One region of the Pseudoxanthomonas sp. Root65 genome, then DNA from elsewhere that is predicted to be linked to it. Evidence: predicted binding sites of a transcription regulator. Region 1 holds the regulator's gene; the other holds the start of a gene.
The links. Region 1 encodes HrcA, which represses chaperone genes, less so after heat shock. Its sites were predicted from a motif close to TTNGCACTCNNNNNNNNNGAGTGCNAA; they were not measured.

Region 1 (4,422 bases):
CGAGCTGGACAGCTCGATCTTGGCGCGCTCGGCCGCGTCCTTCAGGCGCTGCAGGGCCAGCGGATCCTTGCGCAGGTCGATGCCCTGGTCCTTCTGGAACTCCTCGACGAGGTAGTCGATGACGCGCTTGTCGAAGTCCTCGCCACCCAGGAAGGTGTCGCCGTTGGTCGCCAGCACTTCGAACTGCTTCTCGCCGTCGACGTTGGCGATCTCGATGATCGACACGTCGAACGTGCCGCCGCCCAGGTCATAGACGACGATCTTGCGGTCGGCACCGCCGTCGCCCTTGTCCAGGCCATAGGCCAGCGCGGCGGCGGTGGGTTCATTGATGATGCGCTTGACGTCCAGGCCGGCGATCTTGCCGGCGTCCTTGGTAGCCTGGCGCTGGCTGTCGTTGAAGTAGGCCGGCACGGTGATGACGGCTTCGGTGACGGTCTCGCCGAGGAAGGCTTCGGCCGTCTTCTTCATCTTTTCCAGGATGCGCGCGGAGATTTCCTGCGCCGACAGCTTCTTGCCGTCGGAGGTCTGCACCCAGGCGTCGCCGTTCTCGTGCGGGATGATGGCGTAAGGGACCAGGTCCAGGTCCTTCTTCACTTCAGCGTCGGTGAACTTGCGGCCGATCAGGCGCTTCACCGCGTAGAAGGTGTTCTTCGGATTGGTCACGGCCTGGCGCTTGGCCGAGGCGCCGACCAGCACTTCGCCGTCCTTCGTGTAGGCCACGATGGAGGGCGTGGTGCGGTCGCCTTCCGAGTTTTCGATGACGCGGGCCTTGCCGCCGTCCATGATCGCCACGCACGAGTTGGTCGTGCCCAGGTCGATGCCGATGATCTTGCCCATGATGGATCTCGCTCCCTAGCAAATTCTGATGTTGGACCCGGCGCCCGGCCGGGTGGATGGTCCCGATATAGGGATGCGATGGCGCGGTTCAAGCGCTATCGCGACGGTGTTCAGTCGTGCCTGGCCACCACGACCAGCGCCGGACGCAGCAGGCGGCCGTTGAGCACGTAGCCCTTCTGGAACACCTGCACCACGCTGCCGGGCGCCGCGTCGGGCGCGTCGGCCTGGCTGATGGCCTGGTGGTGGTCGGGGTTGAAGGCTTCGCCGGTGGGGTCGAGCAGCACCAGGCCGTTGTCGCCGGCGACCTTGAGCAGTTGCTTGAAGGTCAGTTCCAGCCCGTCCTTCAACGGACTGGGCTCCGTGCCCGCGGCCGCCAGGCCGGCGTCGAGACTGTCGAACACCGGCAGCAGGTCGCCCAGCAGGCGTTCGTTGGCGAACTTGCGGGCCTGCTCGATGTCGCGGGCCACGCGCTTGCGCTGGTTTTCCAGGTCGGCACGCTCAAGCAGCGTGGTGGCGCGCAGCTGGTCCAGCTCGTTGCGCAGCGTTTCCAGCTCGGCCAGCAGCGCGGCATCGGCCTCGGGGGACTCGGGCGCATGGCCCTGAGCGTCGTCGTAATCGTGTTGTTCGTTCATTTCGGTTCCCTGGCGGCAGGTCCGGCCGCCCGACCGGGAACCTATGGGGCCGTGGATTCCGGATTCAAGGCCGCGCCCAGGACATCAGCCGCGGCCTGCACCACCGGGATGACCCGGTCGTACGCCATGCGCGTGGGCCCGATGACGCCCAGCACGCCCAGTACCTGCCCGCCCGCCATGTACGGCGCGGTCACCACCGATACGCCGTCGTGCGGCGCCAGTCCGGTGTCCTCGCCGATGAAGATGCGCACGCCCGGGGCGCGGATCGTGCGTTCCAGCAGCTGCAGGATCTCGCGCTTGCGGGCGAAGGCCTCGAACAGGTCCCGCAGCCGTTCCAGGTCGGCCAGCTCTTGCACGCCCATCAACCGGGTCTGCCCGGCCAGCACCACGTCGTCGCCGGGCGGCGTGAGGGCCTGCTCGGCCAGCTCAATCGATTCGGCCAGCAGCCCTTCCATTTCGGTCTGTGCCCGGCGCAGGTCGTGCAGCAGGTTGGCGCGGATCTCCGACAGCGGCCGGCCGGCGAACTGGGTATTCAGATAGTTGGCGATCCGCTCCAGCTCCGACCGCTCGTACACGCGACGGGTCTCGATGACCCGGTTCTGCACGTCGTTATCGGCGAATACCAGGATCGCCATCACCCGCTGGCCATCCAGCGGCACGAAGTCGATGTAGCGGAAGGCGAACTGTTCCCGCCGCGGCACGCTGACCACGCCGACGAAGTGGGTCATCGCCGACAGCAGCTCGGACGCGTTGCCCAGCAGGGCCTGGGTACCGGCGCCAGCCGACAGTTCGGCACGCAGGCGCGCCACCTCGCCCTCGCCCAGCGACTTCACCTGCACCAGGCTGTCGACGAACACCCGGTAGCCCTGCGCGGTCGGGATACGGCCGGCCGACGTGTGCGGCGAACTCAGCAGCCCGACCTCTTCCAGTTCCGACAGGATGTTGCGGATGGTCGCCGGGCTGACCTCCAGCCCGGCGTGCCGGGCCAGCGTCTGCGACCCGACCGGCTCGCCGTCGCGGATGTAGCGCGAGATCAGCGTGCGCAGCAACTGGCGGGCGCGCGGATCCAGCGGGGGCGATGGCGAATGCATACCCGCTAGATAACGTCGCACCGCCCCCTTTGCAAGCGGACCGTCGCCGCTGTCTCAGCACGTGAGCCGGCTCCGCTTACAATCCGCCGCATGCTCAGACACCTCGCCCTCAAGGATTTCGCCGTCGTCCGTGCCGCCGAACTGGAATTCGGCGATGGCATGACCGTCATTTCCGGTGAAACCGGCGCCGGCAAGTCGCTGCTGGTGGACGCGCTGGGTTTCCTGTCCGGCCTGCGGGCCGACAGCGGCGTGGTCCGCCACGGTGCCGAGCGCGCGGAGCTCTCGGCCGAGTTTGCCGCTGCCGCGGGATCGCCGGCGCAGGCGTGGCTGGCCGACAACGCGCTGGACGACGATGGCCAGTGCCAGTTGCGCCGGGTGATCCGGGCCGATGGCGGTTCGCGCGCTTGGATCAACGGCCGCAGCGTCACGTTGTCGCAGCTGACCGAACTGGCCAGCCGGCTGGTGGAAATCCATGGCCAGCACGAACACCAGGCGCTGCTCGCCCGCAACAGCCAGCTGGACCTGCTGGACGCCTTCGCCCGCAACGAGGGCGAACGCACCGCCGTCCGTGATGCCGCCCGCCGCTGGACCGCGCTGCTGCGCGAGCGCGAACAACTGTCCGGTCAGGGCGATGTGTCCGACCGGATCAACTACCTGGAACACCAACTGGCGGAACTGCAGCGCGAGGACCTGGCGCCCGCCACGCTGGAGACGCTGGTGGCCAGCCACCGTCGGCAGGCGCACGCCGCCGGCCTGATCCAGGCCTGCGATGCCGCCTTGGGCGAACTGGCCAGCGACGATGCGCCGTCGCTGACGCGCCAGTTGCAACAGGTTCGCGCCGAGCTTGCCCGGCAGGCCGAACACGAGCCCCGCCTGCGCGACGTGGAGGCATTGCTGGACGGCGCCGCGATCCAGATCGAGGAGGCCGTGTCGTTGCTGGGCCAGGTGCGCGACGACCTGGATGGCGAACCGCTGCAGTTCGACGCGCTGGAGCGCAAGCTCGCCCGCGTGCACGACCTGGCCCGCAAGCACCGGGTGCCCCTGGACGGCCTGCAGGAGCAGCACGACCGTCTGGCCGCCGAACTTGAATCGCTGCGCGGGGCCGGCGAGCGCCTGCTCCAGCTCAACACGGAAATCGACACGACCCGGGCGCAGTGGCGCGATGCCGCCGCCGCCCTGACCCGCACCCGCCAGCGCGCCGCCAAGGCGCTGGGCGAGACCACCACCGCGCTGATCGCCGAGCTGGGCATGGGCGGCGGCCGCTTCGAAATCGAACTGGAACCCCAGGACAGCGAACGCCCCGACCCGACCGGCGCCGAACGGGTGGAATTCCTGGTCTCCGCCAACGCCGGGCAGCCGCCACGCCCGCTGCGCAAGGTCGCCTCCGGCGGCGAACTCGCGCGCATTTCGCTGGCGATCGAAGTCGCGGCGCTGGGCCTGGATGCCGTGCCGACCATGATTTTCGACGAGGTCGACACCGGCATCGGTGGCGCGGTGGCCGAGATCGTCGGCCAGAAGCTGCGCGCCCTCGGCGCCCAGCGGCAGGTGTTGTGCGTCACCCACCTGCCGCAGGTGGCCGCCCAGGGCCATGCGCACTACCGCGTCAGCAAGGCCCCGGTGGACGGCATGACCCAGAGCGCGGTCGAAAAGCTCGGCGCGAAGCAGCGCGAGGAAGAACTCGCCCGCATGCTCGGCGGCGTGGAAGTCAGCAAGGAAGCGCATGCCGCGGCGAAGCGGCTGCTGGCCAACGCGGTCTGACCGAACCTGGTTTCATCTGTGGGAGCGACGTCAGTCGCGATGAAGCACCGCGACCCATCATCGCGACTGACGTCGCTCCCACAGCCAGGATTCTCGGGAGGTCA
Region 2 (4,422 bases), on a different contig from region 1:
CCCCCAGCCAAAAGGCTGGGGGTTTTTTCTTGTGCAGCTTTCGCCAACAATCCTGCTTCATCTCACGAAGGGGCGGATGCATGACGTTGTGTCGAGTGGCCTTGGCCAGTGCGCTGGTGCTGATCTGCATCGATGGCGCAACCGCGAAGGAAGCGGGCGCGGATGCGCGACGCGTCCACGAAGAAACGCTGGTGCTGGACACGCACCTGGATACGCCCGCCAACTTCCGTCGGCCCGGCTGGAACATCGCCGACAACCATCAGCATGAAGGCGATCTGTCGCAGGTGGATCTGCCGCGCATGAAAATGGGTGGCCTGGATGGCGGCTTCTGGGTCATCTACACCGCGCAGGGCGCGCGCGACGAGGCAGGCAAGCGTTCTGCGCGCGATCATGGCCTCGAGCGCCTGGTCAGCATCCACGAGATGCTCGCCGCCCACGCGTCGGAGCTCGAGTTGGCGCGCACCGCCGAGGATGCGGAGCGGATCGCCGCATCAGGCAAGCGGGTGTCCTTCATCAGCATGGAAAATGCCGCGCCCCTGGCCAGCGATCCCAGCCTGCTCACGGCCTACCATCGGCTCGGTTTGCGGATGCTGGGTATCACCCATGTCCGCAACAACGATTTCGGCGACTCCTCGACCGATCCCGCGGGCGCCGAGTGGAAAGGCCTGAGTCCGGCAGGGCGCGCCCTGGTGGAGGCGGCAAACGATTTGGGGATCGTGCTGGATGCCTCGCACGCGAGCGATGCCGTGTTCGACCAGGTGCTCGAGTTGTCGCGGGCGCCCATCGTGCTTTCGCATACCAGCGCCGACGCGCTGTACGACCATCCCCGCAACATCGACGACGCCCGGCTGCGCCGACTGGCCGCTAAGGGTGGTGTCATCCACGTCAACGCGTATGGCGGCTATCTAATCGATATCCCCAAGATCCCCGAGCGCGAAGCGGCCATGGAGGCCCTCGGCAAGAAGTACGGCGCTGAGGGCCAACTGTCGGTCGAGCAGGCACGCGGCTATCTGGCCGAGCGGCGCGAGATCGAAGCCCTTTATCCGGTGAAGCAGGCGACATTCGACGATTACATGGCGCATCTGCTTCACATCCTGAAAGTGGCCGGCGTGGATCATGTCGGTATCGGCGCGGATTGGGACGGTGGCGGCGGCGTGATGGGCATGGAAGACGTCAGCGCGCTGCCGCGGATCACCGAGGCACTGCTTGCCGCCGGCTACACGCAGCAGGATGTCCGCAAGATCTGGAGTGGCAACCTGCTGCGGGTGATCAGGGAAGCTCAAGCGATCGCAAAGGACTGACGGCTTTCGCGGCCACCAGGCCCACGCATGCGAGCAAGACAACATTCCGGTCTCCGCCACGGAGGTAGACGTCATGGAAGAGTCCATCACGGCGCGGCGGTTCACCGCGACGCTTTCCCGCGACATTCCGCGGCACTGGTTGCCGGGCAACGAAGTGGTGTCGTCGCTGCTCAACGCCTACACCATCCTGGTGCCGGCAAATGAAGCGTTCTACATCCGCACGCTCAATGCCTGTACGCCCCGGCTGCAGGATGACGGTCTGCGCCAGCGCTGCCAGGCCTTCATCCGGCAGGAGGCGCAGCATGGGGTGGCGCACAAGCGTTACTGGGACAACCTGGACGCACAGGGGTATGCGTATCGCGGCATCGAGCGTGTGGTGGACCGTGGCATCTTCCGGGTCATGGACCGGGTGGCGCCGCTGTGGCTGCGGGTGTCGCTGGTGAGTTGCGTCGAGCACATCAATGCGTTCCTCGGCTACAAGTTCCTCTCGCAAGCCATCCTCGCCAACGCCGATCCACGCGTGCGCGACCTGATGGAGTGGCATTTCGCCGAGGAGATCGAGCACCGCGCGGTCGCGTTCGATCTGCTGCAGGCGGTATCGCCCCGTTATCCCGTGCGCGTGATCGGTGCGGTGATGACCACCACGCTCTTCTATCTGTTGCTCGCCAGTCTGGCGGCGTTGCTGCTCGCGCAGGATCGCCGCTTGTGGCGAATGGCCACGTGGCGGCAACTGATGCATCACCTCGGCGCCGGGCACGGCATGGCTCGACGCACCGTTGGACACCTGCGCGACTACCTGCGTCCCCGATTCCATCCCTCCCGTCTGGCGGACGCCGATGCCCTGGCCACCACCGTGTTGGCGCGGCAGGCGGCTGCGGAGCCGCCTTCGATCGTGCCAATGCCGCCGTGAACCTGAATGAAAACCCGCCTGTGCTTCAGCCAGCGGGCGGCCACGGACTGGACGTCGCCGGACGGATTCGCAAGCCCATGATTCCAAAGGCTATCCGGGCGCGGGTCCGGCGCGCGTATTGTCGTTGCACGGCTGGAACAATACGGAACTTCCGGCACGGTTAGCAGTCGAACCCCCCGACTGCTAACATCCTTGCCCATGAGCCAGATGACCCCCACTACCGCCCTGGTCGCCAACAACCTCCCGATCCCCAGTGCCCTCGGATCGCTCGACGCCTACATCAGCGCCGTGCACCAGATTCCGGTGCTGACGGTCGAAGACGAGCGCTCGCTCGCCAACCGTTACCGCGAGGACGAAGACCTCGACGCCGCGCGCGAACTGGTGCATTCGCACCTGCGCTTCGTCGTGCACGTCGCCCGCGGCTACAACGGTTACGGCCTGCCGCTGGGCGACCTGATCCAGGAAGGCAATATCGGCCTGATGAAGGCGGTGAAGCGCTTCGATCCCGACATGGGCGTGCGCCTGGTGAGCTTTGCGGTGCACTGGATCCGTGCCGAGATGCACGAGTTCATCCTGAAGAACTGGCGCATCGTGAAGGTTGCCACCACCAAGGCGCAGCGCAAGCTGTTCTTCAACCTGCGCAAGTCGAAGACGCGCCTGGGCTGGATGAATGCCGAGGAAGTCAGCGCCATCGCCAAGGACCTCAACGTGTCCGAACGCGAAGTGATGGAGATGGAATCCCGTCTGTCCGGGCGCGACATCGGCTTCGATGCGCCGTCGGATGAAGACGAAGACCATGCGCCGCCTTCGCCCGCCAGCTATCTGGTGGCGCGCGACGAGGATCCGTCGCAGGCCTACGAGCGTGCCGACAGCGAAGACAACCAGATGGAACTGCTCCGCGAAGGCCTTGCGAACCTCGATGAGCGCTCTCGCGACATCATCAAGCGCCGCTGGCTCGACGGCGAAAGCAAGGTCACGCTGCAGGAGCTGGCCGACGAGTACGGCATCTCCGCCGAGCGCGTCCGCCAGGTCGAAGCCAATGCGCTGAAAAAGATGAAGGCGTTGTTCGCGGCCTGACCTGCTGCTGAGTGATGCGATATCGAAGAGGCCCCTGTGGGGCCTCTTTTTTTTGGTGCCGACCGGCGACGGATGTGGTCCACTACGCCGCGATCCGCCCGGGGGCGGCACGACATCGAGAGGAGCAGCGCATGGGGTGGGGCAACAAGCGGCAGTGGGGACTGGCGGTGGTGTTGGCGTGCGGCGTGCTGGCGGGTGCGGGCATCGCGCCGGCCATGGCGGCGGTAAGCGACAACACCAAGTCGCAGGGCGAAGAACGCGGTGTGCGTTTCAGCATCGATCGCGAGGAGTACGACGCCCAGGCGCGTGCCGCGATGCAGGTCGATCCCGTGGTATCCGCCCATCTGGGCGCGATCCGCAAGGTGGCGTTGGACGATGCAGCGAGCATGGACGAACCCGGCCCTGACGTGCTGGTGTTCGATGTCGAAGGCAGCCGCGGCAAGGGCCGCGTCACGGCACGCTTCCTCACCGTCAGCGCCACGCAGGAGGCGCTCGGTCCCGGCGTGCTGGTGATGGCGGATGGCACCGAGCATGCGATCGAAGGCGATGCGGATGCATTGGCGGCCGAGGACGATCATCACGGGCACGACCATGATGAAGACCTCGAGACAGGCGCCGGTCTCTTTACCCGCCAGGCGCAGGACGCCGCGCAACGCTATCCGCTGATCCGCCAGCACATCGGGCAGATCACCGCGTTCGAGATCGACACCGACGCGACCGGCGCTGCGCCGGGCATGAACACCTTCGTGTTCGACCTGACCGGCGACAAGGGCCGTGGCAGACTCGAAGCCGATTTCATCACCGTCAGCGCCGATACCGAACGGCTCGGCAAGGGCGTGCTGACGCTGGCCGATGGTCGTCGGCTGCCGTTCGATGGCGAACCGCCGGGCGAGGACGAGGCCACCGATGGCGTCGATGTCGATGACCTGTTCGGCGACATGCAGGACAACATCTTCACCCGCCAGGCCCGCGAGGCCGTGCAGCGCTACCCGCTGGTCCAGCAGCATATCGGCGCGCTGAGCACGTTCGAGATCGACATGATGGCCAGCGGCGAGGCCGAAGGCGCCGACGCATTCGTGTTCAACCTGGTGGGCGACAAGGGACGCGGGCGTATCCTCGCCGACTTCATCACCG

Region 2: rpoH (RNA polymerase sigma factor RpoH) is a predicted target of HrcA. The motif match lies at 2,372-2,398, and genes of this name have one in related genera.

The regions. Positions count from the first base shown of each region.
Region 1 is NZ_LMHA01000002.1:796,873-801,294, reverse strand. It holds gene dnaK (molecular chaperone DnaK) at 1-837, opposite strand, end outside; gene grpE (nucleotide exchange factor GrpE) at 948-1,469, opposite strand; gene hrcA (heat-inducible transcriptional repressor HrcA) at 1,511-2,560, opposite strand; gene recN (DNA repair protein RecN) at 2,651-4,318, shown strand; gene fur (ferric iron uptake transcriptional regulator) at 4,420-4,422, opposite strand, start outside.
Region 2 is NZ_LMHA01000001.1:946,396-950,817, reverse strand. It holds gene ASD77_RS04155 (dipeptidase) at 81-1,301, shown strand; gene ASD77_RS04150 (metal-dependent hydrolase) at 1,375-2,211, shown strand; gene rpoH (RNA polymerase sigma factor RpoH) at 2,410-3,288, shown strand; gene ASD77_RS04140 (hypothetical protein) at 3,420-4,422, shown strand, end outside.